3 regions of the Actinacidiphila yeochonensis CN732 genome follow, and region 3 is predicted to be linked to each of the others. Evidence: predicted binding sites of a transcription regulator. Region 3 holds the regulator's gene; each other region holds the start of a gene.

Region 1 (3,274 bases), on a different contig from region 3:
CCCGCGGCCGACGGCCGCGACCCCCACGACGGCCGCCACGGCCCGGCGGACAAGACGGCGGCGCCGCCCTCCCCCAGCGGGGAGGGCGGCGCCGTCGGTCGTGCGCGGAGGGCCCGAGGGGCCCGGACGCTGAGCCGGGGCTCAGAAGTCCATGTCACCGCCGGGCATGCCGCCCGGAGCGGCCGCGGCGGCCTTCTCCGGCTTGTCGGCGATGACGGCCTCGGTGGTGAGGAAGAGCGCGGCGATGGAGGCCGCGTTCTGCAGCGCGGAGCGCGTCACCTTCGCCGGGTCGATGATGCCCTCGGCGATCAGGTCGACGTACTCGCCGGTCGCGGCGTTCAGGCCGTGGCCCGGGGTCAGGTTGCGCACCTTCTCCACCACGACACCGCCCTCAAGGCCGGCGTTGACGGCGATCTGCTTCAGCGGTGCCTCAAGGGCGAGCTTGACGGCCGACGCGCCGGTCGCCTCGTCACCCTGGAGCTCCAGCTTGTCGAAGACCGCGGAGGCCTGCAGCAGGGCCACGCCGCCACCGGCGACGATGCCCTCCTCCACGGCGGCCTTGGCGTTGCGCACCGCGTCCTCGATGCGGTGCTTGCGCTCCTTGAGCTCGACCTCGGTGGCGGCACCGGCCTTGATGACGGCCACGCCGCCGGCCAGCTTCGCCAGGCGCTCCTGGAGCTTCTCGCGGTCGTAGTCCGAGTCGCTGTTCTCGATCTCGGCACGGATCTGGTTGACCCGGCCGGCCACCTGGTCGGCGTCGCCCGAGCCGTCCACGATGGTGGTCTCGTCCTTGGTGATGACGACCTTGCGGGCGCGGCCCAGCAGGTCCAGCCCCGCGTTCTCCAGCTTGAGGCCGACCTCCTCGGAGATGACCGTGCCGCCGGTGAGGATGGCGATGTCGCCGAGCATGGCCTTGCGGCGGTCACCGAAGCCCGGGGCCTTGACGGCGACGGACTTGAAGGTGCCGCGGATCTTGTTGACCACCAGGGTCGACAGGGCCTCGCCCTCGACGTCCTCGGCGATGATCAGCAGCGGCTTGCCGGACTGCATGACCTTCTCCAGCAGCGGGAGGAGGTCCTTCACCGCGGAGACCTTGGAGTTGACGATCAGGATGTACGGGTCGTCGAGCGACGCCTCCATCCGCTCCAGGTCGGTGGCGAAGTAGGCGGAGATGAAGCCCTTGTCGAAGCGCATGCCCTCGGTGAGCTCGAGCTCCAGGCCGAAGGTCTGCGACTCCTCGACGGTGATGACGCCTTCCTTGCCGACCTTGTCCATGGCCTCGGCGATCAGCTCGCCGATCTGGGTGTCAGCGGCGGAGATCGAGGCGGTGGAGGCGATCTGCTCCTTCGTCTCGACGTCCTTGGCCTGCTCCAGCAGGGCGGCGGAGACGGCCTCGACGGCCTTCTCGATGCCGCGCTTGAGGGCCATCGGGTTGGCGCCGGCGGCGACGTTCCGCAGGCCCTCCTTGACCAGGGCCTGGGCGAGGACGGTCGCGGTCGTCGTGCCGTCACCGGCGACGTCGTCCGTCTTCTTCGCGACCTCCTTGACCAGCTCGGCGCCGATCTTCTCGTAGGGGTCCTCCAGCTCGATCTCCTTGGCGATGGAGACACCATCGTTGGTGATCGTGGGGGCGCCCCACTTCTTTTCGAGGACGACGTTGCGGCCCTTCGGGCCGAGAGTGACCTTGACGGCGTCGGCGAGCTGGTTCATCCCGCGCTCAAGGCCGCGCCGTGCCTCCTCGTCGAACGCGATGATCTTGGCCATGGTGAAGTGCCCTCCGCGGACTTGTCGGTTGCGCTCGGACCAGGCGGCGCCCGCGACGGACGGCCGCGGGGCTCCGGTCTCTTCCCGGCTCCCGCACGAGCCTCACCGGCCCGGTCCTCCTGTCACTCTCACTCGTAGAGTGCTAACGCCAATGATTAGCACTCACCCCCTGCGAGTGCAAGCGCCTCCCCCCGCACCGGCCACCTCGCGCCCGCCCGCCGGGCGGCTCCCGCCGGACCTCAGCCCCCTTCCGGGCGGCCGGCCGGAAGCCCCACGGCGGCAGACCGGGAGTCGGCCACGGGCGGTCGGGAGGGGCCGGTCAGGAGGGCGGGCAGGAGGCGGCCAGGAGCCGGACAGGGGACCGTCGGCGGCCCGTCAGGGCCCGTCTCAGCGCCCCGCGGTGGCGACACGAGGGGATCGCGAGGGGATCGCGAGGGGAACACGAGGGAGAACGCGGGGAGAACGCGAGGGAGCCGCACCCCCGCGGCGGGGTGCGGCTCCCGTGGTGCTGGTGCTACAGGTCGCGTCGGTGGCCGAACGCGCCGGGAGGTCAGACAGCCAGACGGACCATGTCCGCCTGCGGCCCCTTCTGACCCTGCGAGATCTCGAACTCGACCCGCTGGCCTTCTTCGAGGGTGCGGTACCCGTCCATCTGGATCGCGCTGTAGTGGACGAAGACATCCGCACCACCGTCGACCGCGATGAAGCCGTACCCCTTCTCCGCGTTGAACCACTTGACGGTGCCCTGAGCCATTCCTAACTCCCCTATTGCTGGCCCTGTCGCGGCCCCGCACTTCACGGGCCCGGGTCAGACCTCACCCGTCCTGGATTCCCGACCCGATGAGGGAGGGAACCCCGGGGGGCGTGCGCCGGAACGCGTCGACCGCGGCTGAATGTATCTGCACGGATGCCCACTGCAACAGGTCAAATGGACGAGAATTCTCGGCGCGACCGATCGGAAATGCACCGAGAAACATCGATAATGCGGGGCATCCCGGACAGGGCAAACGGGACGCATCGGGATAATTCACCGATGAATTTGGCGATAAATCGCCGCAGTCGTCTTCCGCAAGGACCAGGGTTTACTTCCGGCAACTGTACAACTCTTCAACTACCGCCCGGACAGCGGGACGCCCCGTCCACCCGAAGGGGTGAACGGGGCGATGGTGGCCGCTGCCGGCGGAAACACCCGCCGCCGGCGGCGGACACGGACGGCGCGTGGCCGCCGGTGGTTTCAGCCGCCCGCGACGGCGGGAATGATCGAGACGCTCGCACCGTCGGGGACGACCGTGGCCAGCCCGTCGGAGAAGCGGACGTCGTCGTCGTTGACGTAGACGTTCACGAAGCGGCGCAGCTTGCCCGCGTCGTCCAGGACACGGGCGGAGATGCCGTTGTGGTCGCGCTCCAGCGAGTCGATGACCTCGGCCAGCGTGGCGCCCTCGGCGGGCACCTCGGCCTGGCCGCCGGTGTAGGTGCGCAGGATGGTGGGGATGCGGACGGAAGCACTCAT
Region 2 (3,274 bases), on a different contig from region 3:
AGGAAGACCACCGCCTCGTTCGGCCCCTGCGGCCGCACCCGGCGCCGCACCTCCTCCGGCTCCACCGCAGAGCCGCGCTTCTTCACCGTCAGCCGGCCCACCCCGCGCTCCCGCAGCAGCGCCTTGAGCCGCTTGAGGTTGAACGGCAGCACGTCGGTGATCTCGTATCCGGCCGCGTACGGCGTCGGACGCGCCGCGTCCGCCGTCACGTAGGCGATCGTCGGGTCGACCAGGCCGCCGCCCAGCTCCTCTGCGACCGCCGCCACCAGGTGGGCGCGCACCACCGCGCCGTCCGGCTCGTACAGGTACCGCCCCACCGGCCGGACCAGCGCCTCGGGCGGCGGCCCCGCCCCGGTCAGCGAGGCACCGCCCGGCAGCAGCGTGGCCCGCACCGTGCCCGGGCCGGTGCCGAACCACAGGGCGGCCTCCTTGACGTCGCCCCGGTCCGAGACCCACTCCGCCTCGGCCTCCTCCGGCACCGCCTCGTGCGGGATGCCCGGCGCCGCCTTCACCGCCGCGAACGGCACCGCCCGTGCCGCGCCCACCGCCCACGACAGCGGCGGCGAGTACGCCTCGGGGTCGAAGGTGCGGCCCCGCCCGGTCCGCCGCGCCGGGTCGACGAAGACCGCGTCGCACCCCTCCCGCCCGGCCGGATCGACCTCCGTGACGTCCGCGCAGCGCACCTCCACCAGCTCCGACAGGCCCAGTGCCGCGACGTTCGCCGCCGCCACCGCGCACGTCAGCGGGTCCCGGTCCACGGCCAGCACCTCGATGCCGGCCCGGGCCAGCGCCATGACGTCGCCGCCGATCCCCGAGCACAGGTCCGCCACCCGCCGCACCCCCAGCTCCCGGAACCGCCGCGCCCGGTACGCCGCCACCGTCGCGCGGGTGGCCTGCTCGACGCCGGCCGGCGTGAAGTACATCCGCGCCGCGTCCTCCGGCGCGAACTTCGCCGCCGCCCGCTGCCGCAGCCGCGCCTGCCCCAGCGCGGCCGACACCAGCGGGGCGTCGTACCGCCGCCGCAACCGGGTGGCCGTGGCCAGCTCGTCGGCCGGATCGTGGTCGCGCAGTTCAGCGAGCAGCTCCTGCCCGGCCGGCCCGGCCAGCGCTGCGAGGTCCTCAGGTGTCACCCGCACATTGTGCGGGGTCGCCCGCCCCCCGGCCGCCGGCCCTCGCCTCGGCGTTCCCCCGTAGGCCGTTCCGGGGGCGTTCCCGTGCCGTTCCGGGCCGCTCCGGCGCGACACACCTTGGGATGCCGCATTGGCACTCAGCTTGACCGAGTGCTAAGCGCGTCCTAGTCTCGGTTCTGGCACTCGGCCGCGCCGAGTGCCAGACACTCAGCGACGGGCAGGTCCGGCACCCGCGACGACGGGCCTACCAGGTCGCCGACCCATACAGACACTCCCGTGAGCCCTTTGAAGGGGGAGGTCGGATCGTGACGACCGCCAGCACCAAGGTTGCCATCAAGCCGCTTGAGGACCGCATCGTGGTCCAGCCGCTCGACGCCGAGCAGACCACGGCCTCCGGCCTGGTCATCCCGGACACCGCCAAGGAGAAGCCCCAGGAGGGCGTCGTCCTGGCCGTGGGCCCGGGCCGCTTCGAGGACGGCAAGCGCCTGCCGCTCGACGTCTCCGTCGGCGACGTCGTGCTCTACAGCAAGTACGGCGGCACCGAGGTGAAGTACAACGGCGAGGAGTACCTCGTCCTCTCGGCGCGCGACGTCCTCGCGATCGTCGAGAAGTAAGTCCCGGCTCCACAGCGCAGCCGTGATCCCGCCCCGGAATCTCCGTGCCCTTCTCCGGCCGGGCTCCGGGGCGGTTTCGTTTGACGACTGACGAGACTGACGAGCAGACGTCGAAGACAGCGAAGACGACGAGCAGACGAGGTAGTTCGCAGGCATGGCCAAGATCCTGAAGTTCGACGAGGACGCCCGTCGCGCCCTTGAGCGCGGCGTCAACAAGCTCGCCGACACCGTGAAGGTGACCATCGGTCCCAAGGGCCGCAACGTGGTCATCGACAAGAAGTTCGGCGCCCCGACCATCACCAACGACGGCGTGACCATCGCCCGCGAGGTGGAGCTCGAGGACCCGTACGAGAACCTGGGCGCGCAGCTGGTGAAGGAGGTGGCGACCAAGACCAACGACATCGCGGGCGACGGCACCACCACCGCCACCGTGCTGGCCCAGGCGCTGGTCCGCGAGGGCCTGCGCAACGTGGCCGCGGGTGCCTCCCCGGCCTCCCTGAAGAAGGGCATCGACGCGGCCGTCAAGGCCGTCTCCGAGGACCTCCTCGCCAGCGCCCGCGCCATCGAGGGCAAGGACGACATCGCCGCCGTCGCCGCGCTGTCCGCGCAGGACCAGCAGGTCGGCGAGCTCATCGCCGAGGCGATGGACAAGGTCGGCAAGGACGGTGTCATCACCGTCGAGGAGTCCAACACCTTCGGCCTGGAGCTGGACTTCACCGAGGGCATGGCCTTCGACAAGGGCTACCTGTCGCCGTACTTCGTCACCGACCAGGAGCGTATGGAGGCCGTCCTCGACGACCCGTACGTGCTGATCCACCAGGGCAAGATCTCCTCCATCCAGGAGCTGCTGCCGCTGCTGGAGAAGATCATCCAGGCCAACAGCTCCAAGCCGCTGCTGGTCATCGCCGAGGACGTCGACGGCGAGGCGCTGTCGACCCTGGTCGTCAACAAGATCCGCGGCACCTTCAACGCCGTCGCGGTGAAGGCCCCCGGCTTCGGTGACCGCCGCAAGGCCATGCTGGGCGACATCGCCACGCTGACCGGCGCGACCGTCATCGCCGAGGAGGTCGGCCTCAAGCTGGAGCAGGCCGGTCTGGACCTGCTGGGCACCGCCCGCCGCATCACCGTCACCAAGGACGACACCACCATCGTCGACGGTGCCGGCGACAAGGCCGAGATCGAGGGCCGCGTCGGCCAGATCAAGGCCGAGATCGCCACCACCGACTCCGACTGGGACCGCGAGAAGCTCCAGGAGCGCCTCGCGAAGCTGGCCGGCGGCGTGTGCGTGATCCGGGTCGGCGCCGCCACCGAGGTGGAGCTGAAGGAGAAGAAGCACCGCCTGGAGGACGCGATCTCCGCGACCCGCGCGGCCGTCGAGGAGGGCATCGTCTCCGGCGGTGGCTCCGCGCTGGTGCACGCCGTCAAGGTGCTCGCCGACAACCTCGGCAAGGAGGGCGACGAGGCCACCGGTGTCGCCGTCGTCCGCCGCGCCGCCGTCGAGCCGCTGCGCTGGATCGCCGAGAACGCCGG
Region 3 (3,274 bases):
GCGGCCAGCCTCGGGTTGGACCCGCCGCCGGCCATCGGCGCCTGGACGATCGGGTACGCCGAGAACGCCGACAACGCCGAGTACGCGGAGAGATCGGAGGACACGTTCATGCGTTCATCGTGTCACGCGTCGATCGCCGGCCCCTCGCCTCCGGGCCCGGACGGTCCCGGAGGCGAGGCGGGGGCGGGCGGCATCGGGTCAGCGCCCGTTGAACGCGTCCTTCAGGCGGGAGAACAGCCCCTGCTGGCCGGGGGCGAACTGGCCGGTCGGCCGCTCCTCGCCGCGCAGCTGGGCCAGCCGCCGCAGCAGGTCCTCCTGCTCGGCGTCGAGCTTGTTGGGCGTGACCACCTCGACGTGCACGATGAGGTCGCCGCGGCCCCCGCCGCGCAGGTGGGTGATGCCGCGCTGGTGCAGCGGTACCGACTGGCCGGACTGGGTGCCGGGCCGGATGTCGATCTCCTCCAGCCCGTCGAGCGTCTCCAGCGGGCACTTGGTGCCGAGCGCCGCCGCGGTCATCGGGATGGTGACCGTGCAGTGCAGGTCGTCGCCGCGCCGCTGGAAGACCTGGTGCGGCAGCTCCCGGATCTCGACGTACAGGTCGCCGGCCGGGCCGCCGCCGGGGCCGACCTCGCCCTCGCCGGCCAGCTGGATGCGGGTGCCGTTGTCGACGCCGGCGGGGATCTTGACCGTGAGGGTGCGGCGGGAGCGGACCCGGCCGTCCCCGGCGCACTCCGGGCACGGGGTGGGCACCACGGTGCCGAAGCCCTGGCACTGCGGGCACGGCCGCGAGGTCATGACCTGGCCGAGGAAGGAGCGGGTCACCTGGGAGACCTCGCCCCGGCCGCGGCACATGTCGCAGGTCTGCGCGGAGGTGCCGGGGGCGGCCCCCTCGCCGTTGCAGGTGCCGCAGGTCACCGCGGTGTCGACCTGGATGTCCTTGGTGGTGCCGAAGGCCGCCTCGTTGAGCTCGACCTCCAGCCGGATCATCGCGTCCTGCCCGCGCCGGGTGCGCGAGCGCGGGCCGCGCTGCGAGGACTGCCCGAAGAAGGCGTCCATGATGTCGCTGAAGTTGCCGAAGCCCGCGCCGCCGAAGCCCGCTCCGGCTCCGCCGTTGGCCGACAGCGGATCGCCGCCGAGGTCGTAGACCTTCTTCTTCTGCGGGTCGGAGAGCACCTCGTAAGCGGCGTTGATCTCCTTGAACCGCTCCTGGGTCTTCGGGTCCGGGTTGACGTCCGGGTGCAGCTCGCGGGCGAGGCGGCGGAACGCCTTCTTGATCTCGTCCGGGCCCGCGTCGCGGCGCACGCCGAGCACGGCGTAGTAGTCCGTGGCCACCTACGACTCCGCCAGGATCTGTCCGACGTAACGTGCCACTGCGCGTACCGCTCCCATCGTTCCGGGGTAGTCCATGCGGGTCGGTCCGACCACGCCTAGCTTGGCGACGGCCTCGTCGCCCGAACCGTAGCCGACCGCCACCACGGAGGTGGAATTGAGGCCCTCGTGAAAGTTCTCGTGACCGATCCGGACCGTCATCGCCGAGTCCGTGGCCTCGCCGAGCAGTTTCAGGAGCACCATCTGCTCCTCCAGTGCTTCGAGCACCGGCCGGATCGTCATCGGGAAGTCGTGGTGGAAGCGGGTCAGGTTGGCGGCGCCGCCGAGCATGATCCGCTCCTCCTTCTCCTCCACCAGGTTCTCCAGCAGCGTCGCCAGGACGACGGCCACGGCGGGCCGGTCGTCCGCGTCGAAGCTCTCGGTGAGGTCCTGGACCGCCGAGGGTACGTCGGCGAAGCGCAGGCCGACGACCCGGCTGTTGAGGCGGGCCCGCAGATCCGCGAGGAGGATCTCGCCGACGGCGACGGGGCTGTCGATGAACCGCTGCTCCACCCGGCCGGTGTCGGTGATCAGCACCAGCATCATCCGGTAGGGGGAGAGTGTGAGGAGTTCCACATGCCGCACCGACGACCGGGTCAGCGACGGGTACTGCACCACGGCGACCTGCCGGGTCAGCTGCGCGAGCAGGCGGACGGTGCGGGCCACCACGTCGTCGAGGTCGGCGGCGCCGTCCAGGAAGTTCTGGATGGCCCGGCGCTCGGCGCCCGACAGCGGCTTCACCCCGGCCAGCCGGTCCACGAACAGCCGGTAGCCCTTGTCGGTGGGGATGCGCCCGGCGCTGGTGTGCGGCTGGGCGATGTAGCCCTCCTCCTCCAGCACCGCCATGTCGTTGCGGACGGTGGCCGGCGAGACACCCAGGTGGTGCCGTTCGGTCAGCGCCTTGGAGCCCACCGGCTCCTCGGTGCCGACGTAGTCCTGGACGATGGCGCGCAGGACTTCGAGTCTGCGTTCGCTCAGCATCGCGCACCTCCTGCCCGGGCCTCTCAGGCCGTCCGACCTGGCACTCCGCTGTTTCGAGTGCCAGCAATCCCGCAGCCAGTGTACGGCGATGGCACAAGGGCTCGGCAAGAGCGGCAGCGACACGGCGCCGTCCGGGCGACCGGTTCGGGCGGTACGCACCGGAACGACCGTTAAGCGGCGGGGCGGCGCGATGCGGGGCGCCCGCTGTCCGGGCCCGCCGGGCGGCGCCTCCGGCGGGCCCGGACAGGGGCGCGGCGGGCGGCGGCGGGGCCACGGCGATAGCGTCGCCCTTGTGCGGGACTCGGAGAACGCGGCGGACACGGGACAGCCCGAGGGCGACGGCTCGGTGTGGGAGCAGCTGGGGCCCGGCGTGGCCCGGCGGCGGCTGCCGCACCTGGACGTGACGATCGGGCTGGTGGTGGGCGCCGACGGGGTGCTGCTGGTGGACACCGGCTCCACCCTGCGCGAGGGCGCGGAGCTGCGCTCCCAGGTGGCCGACCTCACCGGCGGCAGGTCGGTGACCCATGTGGTGCTCACCCACGGGCACGTCGACCACGTCCTGGGCTCGGCCGCCTTCGAGGGCGCCGAGGTGTACGCGGCGCGCGGCCTGGGTGCCCGCCTGGCCCGCGAGGCCGAGGCGCTGCGGGCGGAGGCGGTCGAGCTGGGCACCGACCCCGCCGAGGCGGCCGAGGCCGTGGCGGCGCTGCTGCTCGCGCCGCCGACCACGGAGGTGGGCGGGGACGGCGCCGGGGACGGCACGGCCGAGGGGGTGGAGCTCGACCTGGGCGGCCGGGCGGTGCTGCTGGTGCGCCCCGGTCCCGGGCACACCCGCCACGACCTGGCCGTGTTCGTGCCGGGGGCGACCGCGAGCGATCCGGCGGTGGTCTTCTGCGGCGACCTGGTCGAGGAGTCCGGCGAGCCCCAG

What was found. The regulator HrcA, encoded in region 3, represses chaperone genes, less so after heat shock. The targets are predictions, from matches to a motif close to TTNGCACTCNGNNNNNCNGAGTGCNAA.
Region 1: a site for HrcA is predicted at 1,884-1,910, ahead of groL (chaperonin GroEL). Genes of this name have one in related genera too.
Region 2: a site for HrcA is predicted at 1,261-1,287, ahead of groES (co-chaperone GroES). Genes of this name have one in related genera too.

What each region holds. Positions count from the first base shown of each region.
Region 1 covers NZ_JQNR01000005.1:320,175-323,448, forward strand. Annotated here, with positions in the region: gene groL (chaperonin GroEL) at 142-1,764, opposite strand; gene BS72_RS13495 (cold-shock protein) at 2,315-2,518, opposite strand; gene BS72_RS13500 (ubiquitin-like small modifier protein 1) at 2,999-3,274, opposite strand; gene thrC (threonine synthase) at 3,271-3,274, opposite strand, start outside.
Region 2 covers NZ_JQNR01000005.1:1,979,312-1,982,585, forward strand. Annotated here, with positions in the region: gene BS72_RS20410 (THUMP-like domain-containing protein) at 1-1,130, opposite strand, end outside; gene groES (co-chaperone GroES) at 1,436-1,744, shown strand; gene groL (chaperonin GroEL) at 1,899-3,274, shown strand, end outside.
Region 3 covers NZ_JQNR01000003.1:834,653-837,926, forward strand. Annotated here, with positions in the region: gene BS72_RS05100 (nitronate monooxygenase) at 1-110, opposite strand, end outside; gene dnaJ (molecular chaperone DnaJ) at 199-1,332, opposite strand; gene hrcA (heat-inducible transcriptional repressor HrcA) at 1,333-2,349, opposite strand; gene BS72_RS05115 (MBL fold metallo-hydrolase) at 2,642-3,274, shown strand, end outside.